Regions from separate parts of the Sphingomonas sp. RS6 genome, predicted to be linked through region 1. Evidence: predicted binding sites of a transcription regulator. Region 1 holds the regulator's gene; each other region holds the start of a gene.

What was found. Region 1 encodes LexA, which represses DNA repair genes until DNA is damaged. Its sites were predicted from a motif close to GTTCCNCNCTTGTTCT; they were not measured.
Region 2: a site for LexA is predicted at 4,812-4,827, ahead of ACX40Y_RS02000 (ribonucleoside-diphosphate reductase subunit alpha). Genes of this name have one in related genera too.
Region 3: a site for LexA is predicted at 1,199-1,214, ahead of uvrA (excinuclease ABC subunit UvrA). Genes of this name have one in related genera too.

Annotation. Positions count from the first base shown of each region.
Region 1 covers NZ_JBTMWM010000003.1:237,656-243,932, reverse strand. Annotated here, with positions in the region: gene bla (subclass B3 metallo-beta-lactamase) at 1-593, shown strand, start outside; gene lexA (transcriptional repressor LexA) at 682-1,359, opposite strand; gene ACX40Y_RS08340 (molybdopterin molybdotransferase MoeA) at 1,417-2,601, opposite strand; gene ACX40Y_RS08335 (PilZ domain-containing protein) at 2,643-3,584, opposite strand; gene astD (succinylglutamate-semialdehyde dehydrogenase) at 3,676-5,091, opposite strand; gene ACX40Y_RS08325 (protein adenylyltransferase SelO family protein) at 5,176-6,277, opposite strand, start outside.
Region 2 covers NZ_JBTMWM010000001.1:426,126-432,402, reverse strand. Annotated here, with positions in the region: gene ACX40Y_RS02030 (ribonucleotide-diphosphate reductase subunit beta) at 1-793, opposite strand, end outside; gene ACX40Y_RS02025 (hypothetical protein) at 800-1,123, opposite strand; gene ACX40Y_RS02020 (hypothetical protein) at 1,126-1,344, opposite strand; gene ACX40Y_RS02015 (hypothetical protein) at 1,341-1,676, opposite strand; gene ACX40Y_RS02010 (DUF2171 domain-containing protein) at 1,775-2,038, shown strand; gene ACX40Y_RS02005 (endonuclease domain-containing protein) at 2,206-2,697, opposite strand; gene ACX40Y_RS02000 (ribonucleoside-diphosphate reductase subunit alpha) at 2,707-4,596, opposite strand; gene ACX40Y_RS01995 (DUF2721 domain-containing protein) at 5,104-5,559, shown strand; gene ACX40Y_RS01990 (amidase) at 5,581-6,277, opposite strand, start outside.
Region 3 covers NZ_JBTMWM010000002.1:425,963-432,239, forward strand. Annotated here, with positions in the region: gene uvrA (excinuclease ABC subunit UvrA) at 1-1,190, opposite strand, end outside; gene ACX40Y_RS06865 (hypothetical protein) at 1,399-2,562, shown strand; gene ACX40Y_RS06870 (UvrB/UvrC motif-containing protein) at 2,582-2,860, opposite strand; gene ACX40Y_RS06875 (class I SAM-dependent DNA methyltransferase) at 2,949-6,277, shown strand, end outside.

The DNA.
Region 1 (6,277 bases):
GACTGAAGGACGTGAAGATCCTGCTGATCAACCACGCCCATTGGGACCATTCGGGCGGGCTGGCCGAGCTCAAGCGGCGAACGGGCGCCCGGCTTCTGGCGGCCGCCGCCGAAATTCCCGCACTCGAAACCGGGCATCCCGATTATCGACCCGACCTGTCGAGCGCGCCACCCGTGGCCGTCGACGGCACCTTGGCCGACGGCGAGACGGTCCGCATCGGCACCACCGCGATCGTCGCGCACCTGACCCCCGGGCATACCAAGGGGTGCACCAGCTTTTCGACGCAGGTCCGCTCGGGCGGCAAGCCGCTGACGGTGTTGTTCGCCTGCAGCCTCAGCGTCGCCGACCAGCCTTTGACGCCCGGCCATGGCTATGACCGCGCGCCGGACGATTTCCGCAACAGTTTCGCCAAGTTGCGGGCAATGCATGCCGACATCTTCCTGAGCTTCCACGCCGAGCAGTTCGACCTGAAGGCGAAGCGCAGAAAGCTCGCGGCCGGCGATGCCATGGCCTTTGTCGACCCCGGCGAACTGCCCCGCCGGGTGACGGCCGCGCAAAAGGCATTCGAAGCGGAACTGAAGGCCCAACGCTGAGCCGTCAGACGTTACCCGGACGTTGCCAAAGTTGCCAAAGTTCACACTCGTGCGATGATGCAGGCGCCGTGCGACGCCTGCGCCATCATCAGTAGCGCCGCAACAGCCCCGACAGCCGGCCCTGAACGCGAACCTGGTCCGGGCGGTAGCGCTGCGGCGAATAGTCGCGATTGGCTGGATCGAGCCGGATCATCGATCCTTCCTTGCGGAAGAATTTGAGCGTCGCCTCCGTTTCGTCGATCAGCGCGACGACGATCTCGCCGTCCCGCGCGGTCTCCGTCCGGCGGATCAGCGCATAATCGCCATCGAGAATGCCGGCTTCGACCATCGAATCACCCGCCACCTCGAGCGCATAATGCTCGCCCGACCCGAGCAACGCGGCCGGCACCGGCAGCATCGTCGAGCCTTCGAGCGCTTCGATCGGCGTACCTGCCGCGATGCGGCCATGCAGCGGAATTTCGAGCACGTCATTGGCCGCCGCGGGCGGCACCGAGGACGCCGGCGACGAAACGAGCGGCCGCGCCGACTTGGCCGGCGCCTTCTTCTCGCCGCGTTCGGGCATGCGCAGCACTTCGAGCGCGCGGGCACGGTTCGGCAGGCGGCGGATGAACTCGCGTTCCTCCAGCGCACTGATCAGGCGATGGACCCCCGACTTGGATTTGAGGTCGAGCGCCTCCTTCATCTCCTCGAACGACGGCGAGACGCCGGTTTCGTTGAGGCGATCCGCGATGAAACAGATCAGCTCGTGCTGCTTGCGCGTGAGCATCCAATCCTCCGTGTCTAGAACAGACTGGGAACGTTTACGCAATGTTCCGGCACCGTGTCAAGCGATGTCGAGAATGCGAATCTCGCTGCCCTTGTCGGCGGCCGGGGCATTGGGCTGCCGCACGATCAGGCAGTTGCTGCGGGCGAGGGTGCGCAGCATCGAACTGTCCTGGATGGTGGAGGCGAACACCGCGCCGTCGACGACGACGGCGCGCAGATAATCGGTGCGATCGCCGTTCGCCGGGATCCGTTCGCCGAGCACGGCCGCGCGTTCGATGGGGAAGGGAGCGGCGGCACCCGCAGCATGGGCGACGAGCGGCCGGACGAATAATATGGTGGTCACGAAGGCGGACACGGGATTTCCCGGCAACCCCACCACCGCCATTGTGCCGCGTCGCCCCGCCATCATCGGCTTGCCCGGCCGCAGCGCGATCCGCCAGAAATCGAGCGTGGTGCCCGCCGCCTTGAGTGCGGGGCGCACAAGATCATGATCCCCCACCGACGCGCCGCCGGTGGTGACGAGGATATCGGCGTCGACGGTGGCGAAGGCATGGGTGAGCGCGGCGAGATCGTCGGGGATGATTCCCAGATCAACGATTTCGACCGGGAGGCCGGCAAGCTGCGCCTCGAGCATCAGCCGGTTGGTTTCGGGCAACTGGGCGTCGCCGAGCGGGGAACCTGGGGCCACCAGTTCATCGCCCGTCGCGGCGAGCGCGACCCGGACGCGGCGATGGACCGCAATGGTTGCGATCCCCGCGACGCCGAGGAGCGCCAGTCGTGCCGGGGTCAGCCGTTCGCCCCGGCGAACCAGCGGTTCGCCAGCCTCGAAGTCGAGTCCGCGGCGGCGGACATTCCGCCCATGATGGGCAGGCCCGTTTCCGGCCAGACGGATGGTGTCGCCATCCGCGTCGGCCTCCTCCTGGACCAGGACCGTGTCCGTCCCGTCGGGCAGCGCGGCGCCGGTGAAGATCCGCACCGTCTCGCCGGGGGCGACAATTCCCTGATGCCGCCGGCCGGCCGCGCTTTCGCCGACCAGCCGCCACGGACCGGGTATGTCGTCGAAACGGATCGCATACCCGTCCATCGCCGAGAGGTCCGCCGCAGGCTGCGTGCGCAGTGCCGCGACATCCGCCGCCGCCCACCGTCCGGCGGCTTCGGCCAGCGGCACATGTTCGACGGGCAGGCTGGGCGCCAGCGCGAGCAGGCGCGACTGGGCATCGGCGATCGGAAGAAGCGCGGTCATTTCCGGGGCTTGGCCCGGTGAAGCCGGCGACACAAGCCCCGTCAGGCGGTGCCGCGCACCGAGAATCCGTGGAGATCGCTTTCGCGGAGCGGCAGGCGGAACTCGCAAAGCGCGCGACGCTGATCGACTTCCAGCACGCGGGCCGGACCGCCGCCAAGCCCGGTGAGCGCCACCCAGAGCTGGCTGCCGGGGCGGAAGGCGTGGCGCGCCTCGAACTCGACCAGATAGGGGGTGAGCGCGCGGACGCGCACATTCCACCAGCGCACGCCTTCGCGGACCCGCGCCGGCGAATCGACCCGTAGCGCCTTGGGATCGGCGAGCAGCGTGTCGCCATCGCTGCCGTGCATCGGCACCGCATGGTGATCGCGCTGAAGGCTGCGGAGCCAGGGCAGCAATGTCTGCCAGCCCAACTCCTCAGCGAACAAGATGCCCGCTGCCCCCTGATCGACCCAGCGGACCGTTCCGTCGAGCGGGCGCAGGCCATCGACGGTGAGTTGCACGGCGGTGTCCGGCGTAAGCGGCGAGCGCACTTCGATGCCGATGCCGCCCTGGGAGATGTTGCGCGTCCGCACCTGTTCGACATGGCCGTCCCAGCGGATGCCGACCGTCTGGCGCAGCTCGATTCGGGGGAGCATGCGGCGCTCGGCGGGAACGCTGGCGAGATTGCGGGCGAGAACGCCGACCATGTCGATCGCCCGATCGAAGACGAAGGCCATTTCCCAGCCATGCGACCAGGCGGTGCGGCCGGACAGCCGCTCGCCGGTGGGCAGGACGAGCGTCATCGGCCGGTCTTCGGCCAGCGGATCGGCGACCGCGAGCACCGCGCCCTTGGGGCCGATCCAGCGGATCGCGCAATCCTGAACACAGGCGTCATCCTCGAGCAGGGCAAGATCGAGCCCGTTGATCGCGAATTCACGACGGGCCGGGCCAGGGATGGTATCGTCGAGACTGAAGATGGTCGCGGACGCAAGCCCGTGGTTCATTGTTGTTTCCCGTCCGGTCGCCCCTCTTTTGGCGGGAAGCCATTGAAGCGGCGGTTAAGCGGGACGGTTGCCAAATGCCTAATGCGCCGGATCAGGCATCGCGAAGGCCGACCCCCATCGCCGCACGGGCCTGTTCGGATTCGGAGCTGACCACCGGATAGGCACAGTAATCCGCTGCATAATAGGCACTGGGGCGATGATTGCCCGACCAGCCGATCCCGCCGAACGGCGCGGCCGAACTCGCGCCGTTGGTCGGCTTGTTCCAGTTGACGATGCCGGCGCGGATGTTGGACCAGAACTGATCGTAGAGCCGGGGTTCCTGGCTCACTAGGCTGGCGGAGAGGCCGAAACGGGTGTCGTTCGCCTCGGCGATCGCTTGCTCGAAGCTGGTGGCGCGGAACAGCTGGAGCACCGGGCCGAACAGTTCGACATCGACCTTTTCGCGTGCCTCGGTCATGTCGATCAGGCCCGGGGTGAGGAAGGGGCGGCCCTCGATCAGCCGCTCCATGTGGCGAAGCGGGCGGCCACCGATCGTCGAGAGCGCGAGGAAGCTTTCGGTGAGCATGTCGGCGGCGGCATTGTCGATCACCGGCCCCATGAAGGGCTGAGGATCGGCATGCGGCTCGCCGATGATGAGGCGGCCGATCAGCTTGTTGAGTTCGGCCATCAATGGCTCGAAAAGCTTTTCGTCGACGATCAGGCGGCGCGCGGCGGTGCAGCGCTGGCCGGCGGTGGTGAACGCCGATTGCACGGTCAGGACGGCGGCCGAATAGAGATCGGGCGTGTTCCAGACCACAATCGGGTTGTTGCCGCCCATTTCGAGCGCCAGGATCTTTTCGGGGCGGGTGGCGAACTGGCGGTTGAGCGCGATGCCGGTGGTTGCCGAGCCGGTGAACAACAGCCCGTCGATATCGTCGTGCCCGGCGAGCGCCTTGCCCTGGTCTGGCCCGCCGACCAGCAGGCGCACACAGCCTTCGGGAATGCCGGCGGCATGGAGGCAATCGACGAGAAAGGCGCCCGTCGCCGGGGTCTTTTCCGAGGGTTTGAACACCACCGCATTGCCCGCGAGCAGCGCGGGCACGATATGGCCGTTGGGCAGATGCGCAGGGAAGTTATAGGGGCCGAGCACAGCCAGCACGCCATGCGGCTTGTGCCGCAGCGCGAGGCGGGTGTTCATCGGCGATTCGATCCGGCGCTGGCCGGTGCGTTCGGAATAGGCGGTGACCGAGATGTCGACCTTGGCGATCACGGTTTCGACTTCGGTGCGCGCTTCCCATAGCGGCTTGCCGGTTTCGCGGGCGATGAGATCCGTGAAGGCGTCGGCGCGCTGGCGGACGACATTGGCGAAGCGGCGAAGCGCCTCGATCCGATAGGCGAGCGGCCGGGCGGCCCATTCGGCCCAGCTTTTGCGGGCGATCGCGACTTCGGTGTCGGCGTCTCCGGCCATCTGGCGCCACAGCACCGCACCGGTGGCGGGCTCCGTCGAAATGATTTCCTGTCCCGGCATCCCGTCTCTTGTCTTACTCATCAACGCGACTTGTCCGGCCGGATGGCCCGACGCAATAGCTTGTCCTTGCACCAAAATGGGGCATCAGGCCAGCGCCGCACCCATTTCGCGGATCGCCGCGACCTTGCGGTTGAGCGGCGCCCAGTCATCGTCTTCGGCGATCGCTGCCCAGATCGCCTCGACCTCGTCGATCAGCATCGCGCAGGGGGCGTCGCCCTGCCAATAGGGGTGATCGCGCGGCTTGCGCGGGCGATAGCCGTCGAGCCGTTTGCGTGCCTCGGCAAAGCGATCGTCCTCGCGATCGGGGAGCGTGCCGCCGAACGAATCGAAATAGAAGCGGTCGATCGGTTCGCCGCTGGCATAGAGCGCCTTTTCGACGGCGTCGGCGAGCGCGCGGTCGCCCGCATCGTCGCGCGGTTCGACGCCGAGGCGCCAGAGCAGCGCGCGGGCCTCTTCACGCTGATAGACCTCGGCAAAACGCTGAAGTTCGTCGACCAGCGGGTCTTCCTCGGCGATCTGGCGCAGCGCGATGGCGAGCTGCATCACATCCCAATAGATCGCCTCGGCCTGGCGGCCATAGGCATAGAGGCCGTTCTGATCGAAATAGGCGGCGGTGAAGTGCGGCGCCCAGCTGGGGGCGAACCGCCAGGGGCCGTAATCGAAGCTTTCGCCGGTGACGTTGATATTGTCGCTGTTGAGCACGCCGTGGACGAAGCCCGCCGCCATGAACTGCCCGGCGAGCCTCGCCGTGCGCGCGACGACATGGCCGAGCAGGCGGCGGGGCGCGTCGGGATCGTCGGCCGCGGCGCCATCCTCGCCGAAATATTGCGCGAGGACATAGCCGACGAGGCGGCGGATCGCGGCATGATCGCCGATATGCGCCAGCCGCTGGAAGGTGCCGATGCGGATATGACCGTGGTTGAGCCGGACGAGCACCGAGGAACGGGTGGGGGAGGGTTCGTCGCCGCGTTGCAGCGCCTCGCCGGTTTCGACGAGCGAGAAGGTGCGCGAGGTATCGACGCCCAGCGCCTCGAGCATCTCGGTCGCGAGGATTTCGCGCACGCCGCCCTTGAGCGTCAGCCGGCCGTCGCCGAAGCGGCTATAGGGCGTGCGGCCCGAGCCCTTGGTGCCCAGATCCATCAACCGGCCGGCATCGTCGGTCATCTGCGCGAACAGAAAGCCGCGG
Region 2 (6,277 bases), on a different contig from region 1:
GCCGCCAGTCGGCGATGAAGCGGACATATTTCTTGATGTCCTTCGGCGTCATGCCGTTTACCGGGCCCATTTCGAACACCAGGTCGATGAACGCATCCTCGATGCGCACGGTCTTCTGGCACATATCCAGAATGTCGTCGCGCACGCTGGGAGTCAGGCAGTTCCGCTCCTTGCAGAAGGTGTGGAACAGCTTGATGATGCCTTCGCAGTGCAGGCTCTCGTCGCGCACCGACCAGCTGACGATCTGCCCCATGCCCTTCATCTTGTTGAAGCGCGGGAAATTCATCAGCATCGCGAAGCTGGCGAACAGCTGCAGCCCCTCGGTAAAGCCGCCGAACATCGCGAGCGTCTTGGCGATATCCTCGTCGCTGTCGACGCCGAAGGTGGCGAGATAGTCGTGCTTGTCCTTCATCTCCTTGTACTGGAGGAAGGCCGAGTATTCGGTCTCGGGCATGCCGATCGTGTCGAGCAGGTGGCTGTACGCCGCGATGTGCACCGTCTCCATGTTGGAGAAGGCGGTGAGCATCATCTTCACCTCGGTCGGCTTGAACACGCGGCCGTATTTCTCGTGGTAGCAATCCTGCACTTCCACGTCCGCCTGGGTGAAGAAGCGGAAGATCTGGGTCAGCAGGTTGCGCTCGTGATCGGTCAGCTTCTGCGCCCAGTCGCGGCAATCCTCGCCCAGCGGCACTTCCTCCGGCAGCCAGTGCACCTGCTGCTGGCGCTTCCAATATTCATAGGCCCAGGGATATTCGAAGGGCTTGTAGGTCTTGCGGGCTTCGAGAAGCGACATGGGGGATTACTCCGAGAACAAATCTGAAAAGGATTTTGCGCCGCTGAATAATATTGCGGCATTTACGACGGCGATAAGCAGCATGAAGCTCCACATCAGCCGAATGATCGGGCGCCGCATTTCTGGATCATGACGGCCGAAAATTAGTCCTGCGGCTCCCACGCCGCCGAAAATCAGGACGGCCAATATCCTCATAACAATGGACGCGATTGGGTCGTTATTCACCCACGAGCGAAAACCGGTAACATCGGAAATGACGTTGTAGAGAATGACAACTGGAACGACGACGATAAGTGATCGCAAGTCGGCATTTCGAGGCAGCCGGACCATTTTCAAACCCCTCCCGCACTCGTAAAGGCCAGCGCGAAGCCGGAGAGGAACAGGCCGAGCGCGACCAGCATCATGCCGCCGATCCGCAGCGCATAGGTCGCCGGCTCGCTGGCCTCCATGCGCAGCAGCCCGCGCGCCGTCGCGGGGCGGAGAAGGACGATCAGTCCTGCCGTGCCCGAAGCGATGCCGAGGCCGGCCTGAAGGGCGAGCGTGCGTGTCATTGGTCGATCACCCGTCCACGGACGGTCTTCATCCCATCGCGCACGACGATGCGCTCGCGATAGACGACCTTGCGGCCACCCTGCGCGCCGACGCCCAAGAACACCACGCCGATGAAGAAGCCGAAATCATACCAGCCGCCATTGTTCGGCACCGCATAGACCGCGACCTCCGGGAACAGCAGCGACAGCCCCCAGGCGACCGGGAAGATGAAGCCGTGCCACAGCCCGAGCAGGAAGCCCGGTGCCTGCGGCGCCACGGCGCTCGGCACCTGGTGTGCACAGGCGGCGAGCAGGGCGAGCGCGGCGATGGCCAGAAGCGCGCGGGGCTTCATGCTTCTATCCCTAGGTATGGCAGACGTCTCTTGGGCCAGCGTGCATCGTTTCGCGAGCGCGTGCGTTCCGTGCGCGAACCCCTAGCAGGAGAATACCCATGGCAGATCTGAGCGCGATCAAGGAGCATATGGAAGTCATCGGCGCCGACGGCGTCCATGTCGGCACCGTCGATCATGTCGAGGGCGACCGCATCAAGCTCACCAAGAAGGACTCGGGTGCGCAGGTCGAAGGCGCCACCGGCAGCCATGAAGGGCATCATCATTACATCGCCGGCGGCCTCGTCGCCGAGGTCGAAGGCGACAAGGTGCGCCTGTCGGCCAACGCCGATGTCGCGGTCGAGCTGTTCGAAGAAGAGGCTTGAGGCGTTAAGCGGAAGGCGTGAGTCCCCCTCACCCTTCCGCGGCTTCGCCGCTCCCTCCCTCTCCCACAAGGGGAGAGGGAGCAGAGGCGCACCACTCCCTCTCCCCTTGTGGGAGAGGGAAGGGGCCCGCCGCCGGAGGCGGTGGGAAGGGTGAGGGGGACACGGGTTCATTCCTGCCCTCCGGCATCCACGTGCCGCGCAATCTCCGCGAGCACGCCGTCGAGGTTGGTCATCACCTCGTTGTTCCAGAAACGCAGCACCCGATAGCCCTCGCGTTTCAAAAACCGCGTGCGCATCGCATCGCGGTCCCGACGCACGGCATGCGTCGCATCGTCGACTTCGACGATCAGCTTCGCGCCATGCGAACAGAAATCGGCGTGATAGACACCCATTGGCACTTGCCTGCGAAATCTTGCGTGCGGGAGCGCGCGGCGCAGCGCTGCCCATAAATGACGTTCCACCGGTCCTGCGTTGCGGCGATTGGCACGCGAGCGGGCAACGGTGGCGGCGGGGAGTTGCTGGCGCTTGGTGAGGCCTTCGGCATTGCCGCGGGGCCGGCTTCCACCTGTCCCCCTCACCCTCCCACGCTGCTGCGCAGCGCGGGCCCCTCCCTCTCCCACAAGGGGAGAGGGGTTTTCAGGGATGCGCCGCTCTTCCATCCCGTTTGCTCACTGACACGCCAGGCATTCGTCGTAATCGGTCGTCTCGCCCAGATCGAATTTGGGCTTCTCGATCGTATTGTCGGCCTCGACCCCGCCCGCGAAGCCGGCGCGCTGCACCGACTTGGAGCGCAGATAATAGAGCGACTTGATGCCCAGTTCCCAGGCGCGGAAGTGGAGCATCAGCAGGTCCCACTTCTCCACGTCCGCCGGGATGAACAGGTTGAGCGACTGCGCCTGGTCGATGAACGGCGCGCGGTCGCCCGCCAGTTCGAGGATCCAGCGCTGGTCGATTTCGAAGCTGGTCTTGTAGCAGTCCTTTTCTTCCTGGGTCAGGAAGTCGAGGTGCTGGACCGAGCCGCCCTGTTCGAGAATCGAATTCCACACCGCGTCGGAATTCTTCGATTTGTCCTTCAGCAGCTTCTCCAGATACGGGTTGCGCACCGAGAAGGAGCCGCTGAGCGTCTTGTGGGTATAGATGTTCGCCGGGATCGGTTCGATGCAGGCGCTGGTGCCGCCGCAGATGATCGAGATCGACGCGGTCGGCGCGATCGCCATCTTGCAGCTGAACCGCTCCATCACGCCCATGTCGGCGGCGTCGGGGCAGGGGCCGCGCTCGACCGCCAGCGTCATCGACGCTTCGTTCACCTGGGCGTTGATGTGCTTGAAGATCCGCAGGTTCCAGCTCTTCGCCATCGCGCCTTCGAACGGCAGGCCGCGCGCCTGGAGGAACGAGTGGAAGCCCATCACGCCCAGGCCGACCGAACGCTCGCGCATCGCCGAATAGCGGGCACGCGCCATCTCGTCGGGCGCGCGCTCGATATAGTCGGTCAGCACATTGTCGAGGAAGCGCATCACGTCCTCGATGAAGCGCTTGTCCTTGCTCCACTCGTCCCAGGTTTCGAGGTTGAGCGAGGAGAGGCAGCACACGGCGGTGCGATCGTTGCCGAGGTGATCGGTGCCGGTCGGCAGCGTGATCTCCGAGCACAGGTTCGAGGTCGAGACCTTAAGGCCCAGATCGCGGTGATGCTTCGGCATCGTCGAGTTCACGTGATCCGAGAATACGATATACGGCTCGCCGGTGGCGAGGCGGGTCTCGACCAGCTTCTGGAACAGCGCGCGCGCGTCGACAGTGGCGCGGACCGAGCCATCCTTCGGGCTCTTCAGCTGCCATTCGGCACCGTCGCGCACCGCTTCCATGAACGCGTCGGGGATCAGCACGCCGTGGTGCAGGTTGAGCGCCTTGCGATTGAAGTCGCCCGAGGGCTTGCGGATCTCGAGGAACTCTTCGATCTCGGGGTGCGAGATGTCGAGATAGCAGGCCGCCGAACCGCGGCGCAGCGAGCCCTGCGAGATCGCCAGCGTCAGCGAATCCATCACGCGGACGAAGGGGATGATGCCGCTGGTCTTGCCGTTCAGGCCCACCGGCTCGCCGATGCCGCGCACGCTGCCCCAGTAGGTGCCGATGCCGCCGCCGCGTGACGCGAGCCAGACATTCTCGTTCCAGGTCTGGACGATGCCGTCCAGGCTGTCCGGCACCGAGTTGAGGTAGCAGCTGATCGGCAGGCCGCGCCCCGTGCCGCCGTTCGACAGCACCGGGGTAGCCGGCATGAACCACAGCTTGGAGATATAGTCGTACAGGCGCTGCGCGTGCGCCTGGTCGTCGGCATAGGCCGAGGCGACGCGAACGAACAGGTCCTGATAGCTTTCGCCGGGAAGGAGGTAGCGGTCCTTCAGCGTCTCCTTGCCGAAATCGGTGAGCAGCGCGTCGCGCGCATGATCGACCTCGACCGGATAGGGCTGCGGCGCGATCGCCTTGCTGTCGAGCGCCGTGCTGGCGGGGGCGGCTTCGATGGTGGCGGTCTCGTTCACGCTGGTCTCACTATCTCTGAATTCCATGACTCGGACCCCTGTTTCCTGCTTACGCAACAACCGACTCGGGGCACGTTAGCGATGGTAGCACCAGCCGGTTTGCGCGAGAACAAAAAGTGTCCATCGGCCCGGCGCCCGGCGCGCACGTTTCCGGCCCGCAAATGGCTATGCGGTTGCCGATTTACTAGCGCTTGGGCTTGCCCCTTGGTGCGACCACTACAGATTGTGCCAATCCGAGTTCGGGCACAAGAGCGTAAATCACCAATGAACGCAACGGTTCATCGCTGAAATGACTCGGTTCGTGGCGCGGCCAGGTCGCTCCATCGGCCGCGACGCGCGGACTTTCCTTGCGTTCACGAAAGGCAAGGGAACGAACGCCGAACCCAAAATAAATTTTGGGGGAGGAATCGGGCGCGGCCAACCGTCGTCCGGTCCCGCCTGTCAACCCCGGCATTGGTGCGACCTTTGCGCTCGCAGGGCGTTACCGGCTTGCCGCTTGCACAGCCGCGCCGCGCCCCGCAATAAAGGCAAATGATGGAAGGCCCCTATCTCTCGACCGTTTCCGAAACGATCCAGGCGGCCATCGCGCCGGTGTTTTTGCTCGCCGGCATCGGTGCGTTTCTCAACACGATGGTCGGGCGGCTGGCGCGCATCGTCGATCGCGCGCGCTCGATCGAGGAACTGCATCCCCGCTCCAGCGGGCCCGAGCATGAGCGCCATGTCTGGGAATTGCGGATCATCGATCGCCGTATCTCGGTCATCAACAACGCGATCTTTCTCTGCACCGCCAGCGCGCTGGCAATCTGCCTCGTCGTCGCGCTGATGTTCATCTCGCGCCTCGCCAATCTGCATGTCGGCATCTGGGTCGCGGTGGCGTTCATCGTGTCGATGCTGCTGCTGATTTCAGGGCTCGTCTATTTCCTGGTCGAGGTGCGCATGTCGCTGCGCGCGATCCACGTCCGCGAGGAACTGCTCGAGCTCGACAAGTGATCGTCGCGGTCGCGCGCCGCTTCACCTGAGCGTGCGCCGTCCCAGATCGGCGGGGATCGTCGGCCGGTAGCCGGGCGCGACCCGCGCCTTGCTCGACTGTTCATAGGCATAGCCGGCGCGCAGCAGAAGCCCGTCCGAATAGGCGGTGCCGATGAACGACAACCCTGCGGGCAGGCCGTTTACCAGCCCCATCGGCACGGTGAGGTGCGGATAGCCGGACACCGCCGGCAGTTCGCTGGCCGACGGGCCGACGAACTGGTCGCCATGCGCCGGATCGCTGAGCCACGGCGTGCCATAAGTGGGGGTGACGAGCAGCTGGACATTGCCCGCCTTGAGCATCGCGTCGATCCCCTCCGGCCCTGCCAGTCGCTGCGACGTTGCCCGCGCGGCGCGATAGGCCGGATCGTCGAGGCCGGCCGTGGCCTCGGCCTTCACGAACGTGTCCTGGCCGAAGAACGGCATCTCGGCTTCGCGATGGGCGTCGTTGAACGCGATCACGTCGGCGAGGGTGCGGACCTTCACCGTCGCCGGCACCGTGGCGAGATAAGCGGCGAGATCGGCCTTGAGCTCGGTATAGAGCACCAGCCCTTCGGCATCGCCCAGCCCGTCCAGCGCGGGTAACTTGACCTCGACCAGCGTCGCGCCGCCCGCACGCAGCTGATCGAGCGCCGCATCGAACCGGGCGGCGAGGTCCGCTGCCATGTCCGGCCGCCAATAG
Region 3 (6,277 bases), on a different contig from region 1:
AACGGCTTCTTGACGTCGTAGCTCTTGCGGCCGTCGATGAAGGTGAGGGTGACCGGCTTGCCGCCGGTGCCGTGGAGGATGATGAGCTTCACTTCGCCGGGCAGGTCCTTCCACGGCGTATCGAGGCTGAAGCCGAACTCGCGGGCGAGGCTGCCCAGCACCTGCATGTAATAGGGCGAGGGCGGGTTGGACTTGGCCCAGGGCACCACCGCGCCCTTCTTGATGCTGAGATCGTGGTTGGGGACGACAAGGTCCTCGTCGAACTCGAGCTTCTCGCCGAGGCCGTCGCACGCCGGGCAGGCGCCCTGGGGGGCGTTGAACGAGAACAGCCGCGGCTCGATTTCGGGGATGGTGAAGCCGGAGACCGGGCAGGCGAACTTCTCCGAGAAGACGATGCGGTTCGGCGGGATGCCCGCGCCCTTCATCGCGCCGCCCGAACTGGCCTCGTCCTCGCGGCCGGGAACGACGGCGTCCACCAGGTCGACATAGGCCAGCCCCTCGGCCAGCTTGAGCGCGGTCTCGAAGCTTTCGGCCAGCCGGGTGGCGATGTCGTCGCGCACCACCAGGCGATCGACCACCACCTCGATGTCGTGCTTGAACTTCTTGTCGAGCGCCGGGGCTTCCTCGATCAGATACATCTCGCCGTCGATGCGGACGCGGCTGAAGCCGGCCTTCTGCCACTCGGCGAGTTCCTTGCGATACTCGCCCTTGCGCCCGCGCACCACGGGGGCGAGCAGCAGCAGCCGGGTACCCTCGGGCAGCGCGAGCACGCGGTCGACCATCTGGCTTACCGTCTGCGCGGCGATCGGCAGGCCGGTGGCGGGGGAGTAGGGCACGCCGACCCGCGCCCAGAGCAGGCGCATGTAATCGTAGATCTCGGTGACCGTCGCCACCGTCGAGCGCGGGTTGCGGCTGGTGGTCTTCTGCTCGATCGAGATGGCGGGGCTGAGGCCCTCGATATGCTCGACATTGGGCTTCTGCATCAGCTCGAGGAACTGGCGCGCATAGGCCGAGAGCGATTCGACATAGCGGCGCTGCCCCTCGGCATAGATGGTGTCGAAGGCGAGGCTCGACTTGCCCGACCCCGACAGCCCGGTGATCACCGTCAGCGTGTCGCGGGGAATGTCGATGTCGACGCCCTTGAGGTTGTGCTCGCGCGCGCCGCGGACGGAGATCGTGGTGAGTGCCATGAGTGAGGGTTCTAGCTTTGTTCTGAACGGAGTTCCAGAGGGGAGATAGGAAGCGGCACGCGCATCCGCCACCTGTCCGCAAGGGGAGGGATGGGCGCTGTCGGACCGGTGAAGAAACGGCTTGCGGACAACAAGAAAAACCGACAACAGACGCAAATAATCGCAGCAGGTTGCGTGTCGCTGCATTGGCCTTTTGGGGGACAGGCAAATGAAGCGCATTGTGACCGCCATAGCGGCGGCGGCGATCCTGGTGACGCCGGGTTGCACCGTCATCGTCAAGGAAACGCGGTACACCGGCGGCTATCCCGGCCACATCCTCGACAAGCGGACGTTCAATGCATCGCAATCGAAGCGGCTGACGCTGCTTCGCGCGACGATCATCCTGGCGATGGCCGCCGACATGGGGCGCACGACGGTGAGCGGCCAGGACGGCGACGTCTTTGCCCAGCTGCTCGAAAGCGCGGCAGACGAGATCAACTATGCCGCCGCCGACCTGTTCGAGGGCGCGTGCCGGACCACCGATCCGGACCGCCCGGCCCCAATGCCCAGCGCAGCGCCGACGCCCACGCCCACGCCCACGCCCACGCCCACGCCATCACCGGCGCCCAGCCCGACGCCCATCGCCGTCGATTATGACAGCGATGCCGGTTGCAGCGGATTCTATGAGAATTTCGAGGCGAACATTCCGCTGATCGAGGCGCGGATCATCAAGGTGATGCTCGCCGCGCTGCCCGCCGAGCGCGCGCGCAAGTTTCTGGAGGATGTGAGCAAGGGCAATGTGATGGGCGCGGCGTGGAACGCGGCGCGCGCGGCCGGGGCGATCGCCGGCGGGATGCATGTCGGCTTCGCCCGCTATCGTTCGGGGCTGGAGACGGTGGCGGCGGGCGTCGAGGCGTGTCGAGGGGGCGTAGGCCGGTTCGACGCCGCGGAGATGACGGTGGTGCAGGCGGCCAAGTGCCTGGGGCTTTCGGAAAACGACCTGTTCAGCAACCCTGACGAGATCAGCGCCGGCGACCTGAAATGGGCCACGATCCGCCCGCGCGCGTTCCTGATGCTGATGCGCGGCATCGCGGCGGATTGCGTCGCACTGAGCTTCAGCGGCAACGGCGGGGATTTGAAGACAAGTCAGGGCATCCGGCAAACATCGTGCAATGCGATCGGCTTCCAGCCCCGGCCCCGCCCGTATCGCTTCACGCAGGGATCGGACCCGCAGGAGGATGCGCCGATCGCCAATGGCTCGCTGCCGTTACCGCAGCCCACCCCGACACCGACCCCGACGCCGACACCGTCCGCGAGCCCGACACCGGGAGGCGCGCCCGTGCCGGATGCGACGCCGACGCCCGGCGCGTCACCGGCGCCCGCCGAGGGCTGAGCGCCAATCCTCGCCGCGTTCACCGCCCCCGGCGATTGCGCCCGGCGGTCATCGGATCGGGCTTGGGCGGGGGCGTCCAGCCGGGCGGGGGCGCGGGGCGGGCGCGGCTGGTGCCGAGGCCCATCGCGCCGGGCTGTTGCCGGGTGAGCCCGCGCGTATCGGCCGCCGCCGCCGCATCGCCATCCGCCCCGCCGCGCAGCAACGCGATCCGATCGCGCAGCCGCCGCGCCTCCTCATACTCCATCGCCTCGGCGGCTTCGTGCATCCGGGCGGTGAGCGTGGCGATGCTTTCGTCCATGCCGGGCTGAACGGACGAGGCGGGGGGAAGTGCCGCAGGTGCTTGAGGTGAGGGCGTTTCACCGCCAAAGAAGGGCGGGGGAGATGCCGTGACCATCGACGAGTTTATCGCCAAGTGGCAGGTTTCGGGCGGCAATGAACGCGCGAACACGCAGCTGTTCGTCAGCGACCTGTGCCACCTGCTGGGGGTCGAGCCGCCCCAGCCGACGCTATCCGACACGCAGCGCAACGATTATGTGTTCGAGCGCCACGTCATCAAGAACGAGATCGACGCGCCGCCGACCAATGGCTGGATCGACTGTTACAAGCGCGACTGCTTCATCCTGGAGGCCAAGCAGGGCAGCGCCGCCGACATCGCCGCCGTCGATGCGGGCGAAAATGCCGCGATGCGCGACTTTTTCGGCCAGACCGCGATCGACCGGTTCAAGCGCGGCATGGCCAAGCGCGGCACCGGCCAATGGACCGGCGCGATGCAGCGCGCCGCCAGCCAGGCCGAAGGCTATGCCAAGAACCTGCCGCGCGACCATGGCTGGCCGCCGTTCCTGCTGGTCACCGATGTCGGATACTGCATCGACGTCTATGCCGATTTCCAGCGCAGCGGCAAAGGCTACGCCCCGTTCCCCGACCGGCGGCGATACCGCATCACGCTGGACGACCTGCGCGACGCGGAGGTGCGCAAGCGGCTGGCGGCGGTGTGGACGACGCCGATGGCGCTCGACCCCTCGGCAGAGGCGGCGCGCGTCACCCGCGAGATCGCCACGCTGCTCGCCGAACTGGCCAAGGACATCGAGGCGCGCGAACAGAATGCGGACCGTGTCGCCGCGTTCCTGATGCGGTTGCTGTTCACGATGTTCGCCGAAGATACCGGGCTGATCCCGAAGAAGAGCTTCAGCGCGCTGCTCAAGAAGACCCGCGAGCGGCCCGAACTGCTGCCGCAGCAATTGAGCCAGCTGTGGGAGGCGATGGACAAGGGCGGCCTTGCCTTCGGGCTGGGCGAGGCGGGCGAGACGGTCCGCCGGTTCAACGGCTATCTGTTCAAGGACACGACGGCGCTGCCGGTCACGAGCAAGGAGATCGACATCCTGATCGCCGCCGCCGCCGCCGACTGGCGACAGGTGGAGCCGGCGATTTTCGGTACGCTGCTGGAACGCGCGCTGAACACGAAGGAGCGCGCCAAGCTGGGCGCGCACTATACCCCGCGCGCCTATGTCGAGCGGCTGGTGGGGCCGACCATCCTGGAGCCGCTGCGCGCCGATTGGGAAGGCGCCCGCACCGCCGCGACGCTGGCCGCCGAAGCGGGCGAGCGCGAGGAGGCGCGGCGGATCGTCGAGACGTTCCACACCAAATTGGCCGCGACCAAGGTGCTCGACCCCGCCTGCGGCACCGGCAACTTCCTCTATGTCGCGATGGCGCGGATGAAGGAGCTGGAGGGCGAAGTGCTCGAACTGCTCGATGCGCTGGGCGACGAGCGCTATCTGGCCGAGCTGGAAGGCCATACGATCACGCCCGAGAATTTCCTCGGCATCGAGATCAACCCGCGCGCGGCGGCGATCGCGCAGCTGGTGCTGTGGATCGGATACCTGCAATGGCATTTCCGGGTGAACGGCGAGGACCGGATGCCCGAGCCGCCGGTGCTGCGCGACGTGCGCACGATCGAGAATCGCGACGCGCTGATCGAATGGGACCGCCGCGAACTGGAGCGCGATGCGAACGGCGTACCGGTGACGCGCTGGGACGGCGAGACGATGAAGTTGCACCCCGTAACGGGCAAGCCGGTGCCCGACGAAAGCGCGCGGGTGGAGCTGTATCGCTATGTGAACCCGCGCGCGGCGAAATGGCCCAAGGCGGATTTCATCGTCGGGAATCCGCCGTTCATCGGCAACAAAAGGATGCGGGACCGGCTCGGAGACGGATATTTCTTAGCTCTGCGGCGGTCATGGCCCAAAGTGCCTGGCGACGCTGACTTCGTGATGTATTGGTGGTTTGCAGCCGCTTTAAGAGCTCGCGGGTCTGTCAGGCGCTTCGGTTTCATAACCACCAACAGCATCAATCAGGCCTCTAGCAGGGCGGTAATTGAAACCGCGATGCACAGCATACCTCCGGTATCGCTGGTCTTCGCGGTTCCAGATCACCCTTGGGTTGATCCTGAAACTGACGCTGCGGTACGCGTGGCAATGACTGCCGCCGAAGTTGGTGTTTTACCTGGCCGAGTACTGTCGATTATTGCTGAGGCTCGTGCAGATGGCTACGGCGATAGTCTAAAATTCCAAGAATTGCGTGGGCGGATAAACGCTGATCTGCGTATAGGTGCAAATGTACCGTCTGCTCGACCATTGCGGTCGAACATGGGCGTGTCATTCATGGGCATGATCCCGCTAGGTAGTGGATTCAGAGTCATGCCGACGGACTTCGAGAGCCTGCAAATTACATCAGGTCATTTGTCGCAAGTCGTGAAGCCATACCTCAACGGCAGAGCACTCACAAGAAATGAGCAACCTGAATACGTAATAGATCTTTTTGGCCTTTCTGCAGCTGAGGTGGAACGACGTTATCCTGTTTTGTTTCAGCACCTTTTGAACACGGTAAAGCCGTTTAGGCAGCAGTCCAAGAGAGCGAGCTATCGAGATAACTGGTGGTATTTTGGTGAACCTCGTCCTGCCATGCGTAAGGCGCTAGTGGGAATGGATAGATATATTGCAACTACGGAGACCGCTCGGCATAGAATATTCAGCTTTATTGGAAATCATATCGTTCCCGATCAAAAGATTCGTGTTTTAGCTTTTGCGGATGCTTTAATTTTGGGCATTCTTAGCAGTAAAGCTCATGTCCTGTGGGCAGACGCGGCCGGGGCGCGGCAAGGTGTGGGGAACGATCTCGTTTATAATACTACTACCTGCTTCGACCCCTTCCCCTTCCCCGACACCTCGGACGAAGCCCTGAAAGCCCGTATCCGCGATGCCGCCGAGCGGCTGGATGCGCTGCGCAAGGACGTGCTGGCCCGGCACGACGACCTGACGCTCACCAAGCTGTACAATGTGCTGGAGGCGCTGCGCGCCGCCGAGCGGGCGGGGACGGTGCTGGGGCCCAAGGACCGCGACATTGCCGAGCGCGGCTGTGTCTCGCTGATCCGCCAGTATCACGACGCGATCGATGCGGGCGTGGCGGAGGCCTATGGCTGGCCGGTCGACCTGAGCGACGCGGACATCCTGGAGCGGCTGGTGGCGCTCAACAAGGAGCGGGCGGCGGAGGAAGCCAGGGGCAAGGTCCGCTGGCTGCGCCCCGATTTCCAGGCGCCGGGATACCAAGCCCCGGCCGAACAGGCGAAGCTGGCGCTCGACGCCCCGCAAAAGGCCAGGGCCGAGGCGCTGGAATGGCCGGGCGCGCTGCCCGACCAGGTGGTGGCGGTGGCGAGCGTGGT